Linked DNA regions of Hyalangium ruber. The protein of the gene in region 1 interacts with the protein of each later gene in a pairwise test. Links are inferred from orthologs where the notes say so. Each region holds a gene or a part of one and is shown on either strand. Other genes may lie near its edges.

Region 1 (7,461 bases):
TCGGAGAGGATGCCCATGGAGACAACGCGGCCCTGGTTGGAACTGAACCCAGCCTCCCTGCCCGTGGAGACACTGGTGGGGCCGTGGCGGGTGAAGGGCTGGCGCGGCATCGGCACGTATGGCGCTGTCTACCGAGTGGAGCGCGTGGGCGGGGAGGCAGAAGGCTCATTCGCTCTCAAACTGGCCCTCCGCTCGCGGGATGAGCGTTTCGAGCGTGAAGCGGACCTGCTTGCGCGCATCCAACATCCGAACGTTCCGCGGTTTCAGGAACGTGGCTTGTGGCAACACGCCGCCGGGGCCTTCCCCTATCTGGTCATGGATTGGGTGGAAGGGGTGCCGCTGTACACATGGGCTGAGGAGCACAACCTCACTTCACGCCAGACGTTGCGGTTACTCGCGCAGGTGGCCCGTGCGCTGGAGGCAACGCACGCGGTGGGCGCTGTGCATCGAGACGTCAAGGGCGACAATGTTCTGGTGCGGCCGGAGGATGCCAAGGCCTTCCTCACGGACTTCGGAGTAGGGGACTACCGCGGCGCGGCGACGATCACCCAAACACCGCTGCCGCCGGGGACGCCTGTCTACCGCAGCCCCGAGGCGTGGGCCTACGAGCAACTGTTCGCCCGTCATCCCGACGCGCATTACGAGGCCTACACCTGCGATGACCTGTTCGCTCTGGGAATTACGGCGTACCGACTGGTGACAGGCAGGTACCCTCCGCCTACAGACCCGAGTCTGCCAGGTTCCATGGTGTGGAAACCGCGTGGGCCTGGGCCGCGCTCGCCGAGGGCGATCAACGACCGGGTGATCCCGGCACTGGAGGCGATCATCCAGAGGCTTGTGGCGGTATCGCCCGTGGAGCGCTTCAAGGGCAGTGCCCAGAAGGCGGCAGAGGCGCTGGAGCAGGCGGCGGAGAGTGCTGGGCCAGAGGCGGATGTGCTGCTGTTCAATCCCGAAGGCGACAGGTCCATGTCGACCACGGAGAAAGAGGAGGGAGTATGGGTGGAGCCGCCGCGCCACCATCCTCAGTGGCAGGAACCACCTGCTGTGCGGTCGGCCCACGGGCAGGAGGCCCCTGCTCAGGGGGCAGTACTGAGTAGGTCGCCCTCCGTGCCCGCTTCGAGCTGGGGTGTTTGGCACACGCTCACGGCCTTGGGGCTTGCACTGATCCTCGTGAGCGTGCGGTGGCAGGAGCATCCTCCTCAGAACAGTGCGCCTCCAGCGGTGGTGGATGCTGAGCCGGTCGAAGAGTCCCGTGATGGAGGTGTCACCTCTCTAGGCGACACGGCATTGACCGCACACGTGCCTCCCAGTGGAGCGCCGGCGCCATCGAGGAACCTGGCACTCGAGATGCCCAAAGAGCCATTCGCGGGACAACGCCGCCCGCCCTGTCCGAAGGGAATGGCGGCGATTCGAGGAGGGTGTTGGGTCGAGTTGGCCGCCAGGGGTAAGGGATGCGAGGAGTACGCCTACGAGTGGCAGGGAAGCTGTTACATGCCCTTCTTCCCTCCGCCGCGAGAGCCGACGTCCGATCCTCGGTAGGCCCGTAGAGCCGTACCTCCCTACGGGTCACCAGCAACCCAGCCCTGTCAAACGCCCTTGCACTCCGGGCCGTCTTGGGCGAAGAGGCTGCCCGCGCTGGCGCTTCAGGGCCATCGCCATTCAGCCGGAGCCTCGATGAAGATCCACGAGTACCAGGGCAAGGAAATCTTCCGGAAGTACGGTGTCCCCACTCCCCGGGGAATCCTCGCGCTCTCGCCCAATGAGGCGGAGGCTGCTGCCAAGGAGCTGGCCACGCCGGTGGTGGTGGTGAAGGCCCAGATCCACGCGGGTGGCCGCGGCAAGGGCGGCGGCGTGAAGCTGGCCAAGAGCGCCGCCGAGGCGAAGGACCTCGCCAAGGCGATGCTGGGCATGCAGCTCAAGACCATCCAGACCGGCCCCGAGGGCCAGACGGTCCACAAGCTCTACATCGAGGAAGGTCTCGCCATCGCCCAGGAGCTGTACCTGGGCGTGACGCTGGACCGCGCCACCTCGCGCATCACCTTCATGGCTTCGAAGGAGGGTGGCGTCGAGATCGAGGAGGTGGCCGCTCATCACCCCGAGAAGATCCTCCGCGAGTCGGTGGACCCGGCGGTGGGCTTCCTGGACTTCCAGGGCCGCAAGCTCGCCTACGGCCTGGGCCTCACCGGCGCCACGGTGAACAAGTTCGTCCAGTTCTGCTCGGCGCTCTACAAGATGTACGTCGAGACGGACTCCTCCCTCGTGGAGATCAACCCGCTGGTCATCCTCAAGGATGGCGGCGTGGTGGCGCTCGACGCGAAGGTGAACTTCGACGAGAACGCGCTCTACCGGCACAAGGATCTGCTGCACTACCGCGACATCGCCGAGGAGGATCCTCGCGAGGCGCAGGCCAAGGAGTTCGACCTGGCCTACATCGCGCTGGACGGCAACATCGGCTGCATGGTGAACGGCGCGGGCCTCGCCATGGCCACCATGGACACCATCAAGCTGGTGGGTGCCAACCCGGCCAACTTCCTGGACGTGGGCGGCGGCGCCAGCAAGGAGAAGGTGACGGCGGCCTTCAAGCTGATCCTCGCCGACCCGAAGGTGAAGGCGGTGCTCGTCAATATCTTCGGCGGCATCATGAAGTGCGACGTCATCGCCGAGGGCATCATCGCCGCGGCGAAGGAAGTGCAGCTCAAGGTGCCGCTGGTGGTGCGGCTTGAGGGCACCAACGTGGAGAAGGGCAAGGAGCTGCTGCGCAACTCCGGCCTGGCCATCACCCCCGCGGACAACCTGCGGCAGGCGGCTGAGAAGGCCGTCGCCGCCCTCAAGGCCTAGAGAGCGCTACCATGAGCATCCTCGTCAACAACGACACGAAGGTCCTCTGCCAGGGCATCACCGGCTCGGCGGGTTCGTTCCACGCCAAGCAGATGCTGGAGTACGGCACCCAGCTGGTGGGTGGCGTCACCCCGGGCAAGGGCGGCACCGACTTCGAGGGGAAGGTCCCCGTGTTCAACACGGTGGCCGATGCGGTGAAGCAGACCGGCGCGAACACCTCGGTCATCTTCGTCCCGCCCCCGTTCGCCGCTGACTCCATCATGGAGGCCGCTGACGCGGGCGTGGCCCTCATCATCACCATCACCGAGGGCATCCCGGTCAACGACATGATCCGGGCCAAGCGCTACCTGCAGGGCAAGCCGGGCGTGCGGCTGATCGGCCCCAACTGCCCCGGCGTGATTACCCCGGGCGCCAAGTGCAAGATCGGCATCATGCCGGGCCACATCCACAAGCCGGGCCGCATCGGCGTGGTGTCCCGCTCCGGCACGCTGACCTACGAGGCGGTGCATCAGCTGACCCAGCTCGGCCTGGGCCAGAGCACGGCGGTGGGCATCGGCGGTGACCCGGTGAACGGCACCGACTTCGTGGACTGCCTGAAGCTGTTCAACGCCGACCCGGAGACCGACGCGGTCATCATGATCGGCGAGATCGGCGGCAGCGCCGAGGAGACCGCCGCCGAGTACGTGTCGCGCGAGTTCACCAAGCCGATCGCGGGCTTCATCGCCGGCCAGTCGGCGCCCCCGGGCAAGCGCATGGGTCACGCCGGCGCGATCATCTCCGGTGGCAAGGGCACGGCCTCCGAGAAGATCAAGGCGATGGAGGCCGCGGGCTTCCTCATGGCCCCCAGCCCCACCGAGCTGGGTACGACTCTGCAGGAGGCGCTCAAGCGCGGCGCCCCGAAGAAGCGCTAGCTGTTTCCACCTTTCACTCAAGACTCAACGAGGACCACGACAATGGCCATCGAGCGTACGCTGTCCATCATCAAGCCGGACGGGCTGGAGAAGGGCATCATCGGCAAGATCATCTCCAAGTTCGAGGAGAAGGGCCTGAAGCCCGTTGCCGTTCGCCTGCAGCACCTGTCCCAGGCGCAGGCCGAGGGTTTCTACGCCGTTCACAAGGCCCGGCCCTTCTTCAAGGATCTGGTCAGCTTCATGATCTCCGGCCCCGTGGTGCTCATGGTGCTGGAGGGTGAGAACGCCGTGGCCGCCAACCGCGAGATCATGGGCGCCACCAACCCGGCCAACGCCGCCCCGGGCACCATCCGCAAGGAGTTCGCCACCAGCATCGATCAGAACACGGTGCATGGTTCCGACAGCCTGGAGAACGCGAAGAACGAGGTCGCCTACTTCTTCCGCGAGACCGAGATCCACTCGTACGAGTACAAGGGCAAGAAGTAGTCCCTCTCGCCCCGTCGAAGCTCGAGGCCCGGCTTCCGCGCACCCCGCGCGGGACCGGGCCTTGTGCTTTGTGCGACCATCGCCCCCATGGCGAAGCCCGGTCGACTCCTCCTGCTCCTCGTGGCCCTGCGGACGCTCGTGGCCTGCGGGGAAGAATCGCCCTGCGTGACCCCGGACACGTCTTCCCCCACGAGCGGGGCGATGGCGATGGCGGGAAAGCTGGCGAACCTTCGGATCTTCTCGCATGTCGCCATCCCGTGTGAGGGGCCCGTCCCCACGCCCGCCTCGGTCACCGTGGAGATCTCCGATCCGGACAACCTGCCGGTGGGGCACCAGTCCTTTCTCAATACGTCGCCCAAGGCCTCCGCCATCGTCGAGTTCACCCCGACGAAGGCGGGCCGCCACCACATCCTCGCTGCGTTCGAGCCCGTTGGAGGCATCCACCAGCTCGAGCTGCAGGTGGTGGGGGACCGCTCCGCCAAGGCCACTCGCCTCGAGTACGGGAAGACGTGCAATGCGCTGGAGCGCACGTGCCTGGGCGCCTGGGTGTGCGACTCGAACGTCACGCGCGAGGGCGCGGTGCTCAAGAGCTTCCCGAATGGCCGGCTGGCGGTCGCGGGAGACGTGGTGTGGGTGGTGGAGCCCCTCCAGATCCAGCGCTACGTGGACACGGGCGTGGCCCTGGAGCTCACCGCGACCCTGGCGCACTTCCATGGCGCCGCCGAGTTCCTCCTCGCGTCGGAGGAGGAGTTGGTGGTGCTGCATTCCGCCGTGCTCCAGCGCATCTCCTTCAGCGGGGCAGGGCTGAGCTCCACGGGGCCAACTGGCTGGGAGAAGCGCGAGAGCCCATTCACCCAGGACGGTCCCCCGGGACTCCTGATCCGGTCTGGAGATCGGCTGGGCGTCGTCACCCGATTCACCCCAAGCCCGGGCACTCCCCCCGTGAATCAGGTGTGTCCCTACCGGCTGGAGGGAGGGCATTTCGTGCGCACGTCCGAGCCCTGCCAGCAGTTCAGCGGCACCATCGTGGGCTTCGAGCCCCAGGGGCTGTGGGTTGGAGATCCGAGGTTTGTCTTCATCGAAGGCGAGTTCGTCGGCCTGAAGTGGATGGAGTGGACCGCCACCGGGCTGGTGGAGCAGGCCTCACTGTCCCTGAACTCCGACCTCGAGCTCATCGACCTCCCGGTGCGCCAGCGCCTGTCGGTCGCGCCTGTCCTCAGCCACAAGTTCGCCCTGGGGAATGGGTCGCTCATCGCCGTGGCGACCTATGCGCCCGAGCGCCACACCATCCTGCTGGAGCATCTGGGCGGGGAGGTGCTCGAGCCCTTGGTGTCCACCTCCCTGCTGTGGGGCGTCCCCGTCACCGGGAGTCCCGCCACGGGCATCTCCGTGCGGCTCCGGCCGCCTCGGGACTGAGGGTTCCTGGGGAGCAGGGGAGGAGCCGAGCCTTCCTTTGACTTACCGGCCTGGGATGTGGGAAGGCTCCCCCCACACCTCCCGTTAGAACCTGAAGATGTCCGAGCCTGCTCTCACCACTCCCGACACCACGCCGCTTCCGGCTCCCGCGCCGGCCAAGCTCGTGGACGTCTCCAGCCTCACGCTGGAGGGCCTCACCCGCTTCCTCACCGAGCAGCTGGGTGAGCGCTCGTTCCGCGCTGGCCAGGTCTACCGCTGGATCCATCAGCGCGGCGTCACCTCGTTCGACGAGATGACCGACCTGTCCAAGGGCCTGCGCCAGAAGCTCAAGGAGCGCGCCGAGATCGTCCCGCTGATCAAGGACCTCGAGCAGCGCTCCATCGACGGCACCATCAAGTACCGCTTCAAGACGCGCGACGGGCGCTTCATCGAGTCCGTCTACATGCCCTCCGAGGACCGCAAGACGCTGTGCGTGTCCACCCAGGTGGGCTGCGCCATGGCCTGCTCCTTCTGCATGACGGGCACCCTGGGCCTCAAGCGCAACCTCACCCCCGGTGAGATCGTCGCGCAGGTCCACACGGTCAACCGCGAGGTCCGCAAGAACGAGCAGCTGGAGACCTGGCGCCCGCTCTCCAACCTGGTCTTCATGGGCATGGGCGAGCCCCTGCACAACTTCGAGAACCTCAAGACGGCGCTCAACATCCTCCAGTCCGAGGAGGGGCCCAACTTCTCCCACCGGCACATCACCGTCTCCACCGTGGGCCTGGTGCCGATGATCGAGCGCTTCGGGCAGGAGACCGACGTCAAGCTCGCCATCTCGCTCAACGCCAGCACCGATGAGCAGCGCAGCAAGACGATGCCCGTCAACCGCAAGTGGAACATCGCGGCCCTCCTGGAGGCCTGCCGCAAGTTCCCCCTGCGCCAGGGCCGGCGCATCACCTTCGAGTACGTGCTGCTGCGGGGCTTCAACGACAGCGACGAGGATGCCCACCGGCTCATCGAGCTGCTCCAGGGCATCCCCGCCAAGGTGAACCTGATTCCCTACAACGAGAACCCCGGCCTGGGCTTCCAGACCACCATGGAGGAGCGGGCGGAGACCTTCCGCGCCATCCTCGCCGAGGGTCACATCGCCGCCTTCATCCGACAGAACCGCGGGCGGGACATCGCCGGCGCCTGTGGGCAGCTTGCCAATCGGAGCGGGGAGGATGCCTCGCAGCCGACGCAAGCTACCGAGCTTCCTTGACAATCCCGAGGCAGGGACGCTAATAGCGCGCCCTCGTTCACAAATTTTTACCAGCTGTTTTCATCTGGAGCATCCGAAATGGCCGTTGTCCTCCGTCTCGCCCGCGCGGGCGCCAAGAAGAAGCCGTACTACCACGTGGTTGCCACCGACTCCCGGAACCCCCGGGATGGCAAGTTCATCGAGGCCGTGGGCGCCTACGATCCGAACCTGAACCCCCCCAAGGTGGAGTTCAACCAGGAGCGGCTCCAGTACTGGCTGAAGACGGGCGCGACGCCTTCCGAGACCGTGGGCGAGCTCATCAAGCGCGCCGCCAAGAACGCTCCTCCCGCGGCCTAAGCCCCCTGGGCTGACCGGACGTGGAGCAACTCCTTACGTATCTCGCGCGGGCCCTGGTCGATCAGCCGGACCAGGTCGGCATGCGTGTGTCCGAGGTGGACGGCGCCCGGCTCTATGAGCTGAAGGTCGCCCCCGAGGACGTCGGCAAGGTCATCGGCCGTGACGGGCGGACCGTGAACGCCCTCCGGACGCTGCTCAATGCCGCCGCGCACAAGCAGGGGCAGAAGGTCC
Region 2 (2,750 bases), on another replicon or contig:
TGGCCTGCTTCGCCGCCTCGGCGTTGCGCCCACCGCGCTTGTTGGCCAGCGCCGACGCGGAGCTGCCGCCCGCGCTGGGGCTGGTGACCGCGACGGGAGTGCTGCCCGCGCTGGGCGCAGGTGGGGCGGCGACCATCTCCTCCGGGGCCGCCTTGCCCGCCGGCTGCAGGATGAACCGCCCCTCCTTCACCACCGGGGACTCGCAGCCCTCGCGCAGGCGCACATGCGCCACGAGCGCCCGGTCCTCCTCGTTGTAGAAGGCCAGGAGGGGGTAGGTCTGCACCTCCGGACACTGGGGGCCCGTCTGGCACACCGTCAGCCGCCCCACCAGCACCGGCCCCTGGAAGTCACCCTCCAGCACCCGACGCGGCGCGTCAAGCCGACAGTCCCAGCCCTCTCCCGCCGTGCCGGTGAGCCGGTCGCCCTCGGAGACCAGCTCCAGCGAGCCGGACGCCTCGACACGATGGCTTCCAGAGAGCATCGGCCCGGCTTGGGCCAGGGCAGGCGCCAGGAAAAAGACCACCGCGAGCGCGGTTATGAATGATACGGGCGCCATCGGGAGGTAGGGCCGGCGCATCATAGGTGGCAGCCACCCGCGTTGTAAACGCGCGCGGGACACCTTGACCCGGCCGGGCCCCGTCCTTATCATTTCTCCTGCGTATTGCAGGGTTTCTCCAGCAAGTTCGAGGGTTTAAGAGACCTTATTTTCAGGTTGTACAAAGGCTGTCCCCTGCGGGGCGCGTGATGCCCAGCAGAAATTCGAACCGATACGTCCATCACGGGGTCCGTTTCGGGTTCCATGCGCAAGCCCTCCCCCTCGCGGGGCAGAGGGAAGCCTACGGAGCCATGACTTTGGTCCCCACCTGGCTTTTTAGGGTTCAATGGACGCTAGGCACACGGCCATGCGGCGGGGGACTTTTTCTGTGGAGCGGCAGGCGGTGAGCGAGACGGTGGCGACAGACGAGGCGGCGAAAAAGCAGGGCCTGCGCGAAGAGTTGACCGCGCGGCGCAAGGCAATGACGCCAGACCTCATCGACGGGCGTGGGTTGAAGGTGCAGTCTCGGTTCCTGGCATCGCCGTACTATCACAAGGCCAGGACGGTGGCGCTGTATGCGCCCATCCGCGGAGAAGTGCCTACACGAGACATCCTGATAGCGGCGCTGCAAGACGAGAAGGTCGTCTGCTACCCGCTGTCACATGTCCATGGGCGCATCCTCTCCTTCCGAGCCATCAAATCGGAGGCCGAGCTGGAGCCGGGACGGCTGGGGGTGCGCGAGCCCTCCAACTCCTCGGATCTCATCCCGGTCGACCAGATCGATCTCTTCGTGGTGCCCGGGCTGGGCTTCACGCGGGACGGCAAGCGGCTGGGACGCGGAGGTGGCTACTACGACGCCACCTTGAGAGCGGCCTCGGCGCGCAGCCGGCGCATCGGCCTGGCGTTCAATGATCAGATCGTCTCCTGGTTGCCGACGAACGGGGACGACGTGGACATGGATCTGGTGGTGACGGAGTCCGAGTCCCTGCGCGGCACGTACCGCGATTGGGACTTCCTGGACACGTAGCCAGAGGCTTCTGTTGTCTTCTGAGATGGGGTGGGCAGGCCAGTGTTGCTGGCGGCTCACCCCTTCTCTTTTGGCAGGCAGAAGGACGCCGCCCTGACCTGGCTTTCGGGTAAGGTGCGACGCGTCATGACCCAGGACCTGCTGCGTAAGGCGACTCCCGAAGAGCAGTTCGACGAAGTGACTCGCGGCACCGTGGATCTCCAGGTGGCCGAAGAGCTGAAGAAGAAGCTCGAGCGCTCGTACCGGGAGGGCAAGCCCCTCATCATCAAGGCGGGGTTCGATCCGAGCCGGCCGGACCTGCACCTGGGGCACTCGCTGCTGCTCACGCGCATGCGGCGCTTCCAGGACTTCGGGCACACGGTGGTGTTCCTGATTGGCGACTTCACGGCGCTGATTGGTGATCCCTCGGGCAAGAACGTCACGCGGCCTCCCCTCACCCGCGAAGAGGTGAAGGTGAACGCGGAGACGTACAAGGAGCAGGTCTTCAAGGTGCTGGACTCGCACCGCACGGTGGTGCGCTTCAACTCCGAGTGGCTCGACACGCTGGGCACCGAGGGGATGATCCGGCTCGCGTCGCGCTACTCGGTGCAGCGCATGCTGGAGCGCGACGACTTCAAGAAGCGCTTCCGGGACAACCGCTCCATCGCGATCCATGAGTTCCTGTACCCGCTGCTGCAGGGCTACGACTCGGTGGCGCTCAAGTCGGACGTGGAGCTGGGCGCGACGGATCAGCTCTTCAACCTGCTGGTGGGTCGGCAGTTGATGAAGGAGCAGAACATGGAGCCCCAGGTCATCATGACGGGGCCGATCCTGGAGGGCCTGGACGCGAAGCTGGTCGACGGGAAGATCTTCGGCGACAAGATGTCCAAGAGCCTGGACAACTACGTGGGCGTCAGTGAGTCGGCCGAGCAGATCTTCGGCAAGCTGATGAGCATCACGGACGACTTGATGTGGCGCTACTACGAGCTGCTGTCGCGCAAGCCGCTGAAGGAGCTCCAGGAGATGAAGGCGGCGGTGCAGTCGGGGCAGACGCACCCGAAGGCGGCGAAGGTGGCGTTCGCACAGGAGATCGCCGCGCGCTTCCAGGGAGAGGAGGCCGGGAAGAAGGCGGCGGAGGCCTTCGAGGCGCGCTTCGCGAACAAGCAGCTCGACACGGAGAGCCTGTCACTGGTGGAGGTGGCGATGGCG

What was found. The genes of interacting proteins can lie anywhere in the genome.
Region 2: the proteins of ndk (region 1) and SYV04_RS00415 interact in binary tests that used the Escherichia coli proteins (3 or more experiments, as listed by UniProt). The link is inferred for Hyalangium ruber from one-to-one orthologs.

The regions. Positions count from the first base shown.
Region 1 is NZ_JAXIVS010000015.1:172,577-180,037, reverse strand. What follows is about bases 2,764-5,513. They hold ndk (nucleoside-diphosphate kinase), read left to right. Parts: upstream 2,764-3,791; coding sequence 3,792-4,235; downstream 4,236-5,513. Other genes in these bases: SYV04_RS34735 (hypothetical protein), read left to right, coding at 4,437-5,513; sucD (succinate--CoA ligase subunit alpha), read left to right, coding at 2,850-3,749; sucC (ADP-forming succinate--CoA ligase subunit beta), read left to right, coding at 2,764-2,838. Outside these bases: SYV04_RS34755 (serine/threonine-protein kinase), read left to right, coding at 16-1,539; more of sucC, read left to right, coding at 1,675-2,763; more of SYV04_RS34735, read left to right, coding at 5,514-5,651; dual-specificity RNA methyltransferase RlmN, read left to right, coding at 5,749-6,894; rpsP (30S ribosomal protein S16), read left to right, coding at 6,973-7,230; SYV04_RS34720 (KH domain-containing protein), read left to right, coding at 7,251-7,461. UniProt on the Escherichia coli protein: Major role in the synthesis of nucleoside triphosphates other than ATP. The ATP gamma phosphate is transferred to the NDP beta phosphate via a ping-pong mechanism, using a phosphorylated active-site intermediate.
Region 2 is NZ_JAXIVS010000001.1:87,791-90,540, forward strand. It holds SYV04_RS00415 (5-formyltetrahydrofolate cyclo-ligase), read left to right. Parts: upstream 1-938; coding sequence 939-1,562; downstream 1,563-2,750. Other genes in the region: SYV04_RS00405 (tetratricopeptide repeat protein), read right to left, coding at 1-481; tyrS (tyrosine--tRNA ligase), read left to right, coding at 1,689-2,750. UniProt on the Escherichia coli protein: Involved in the removal of 5-formyltetrahydrofolate.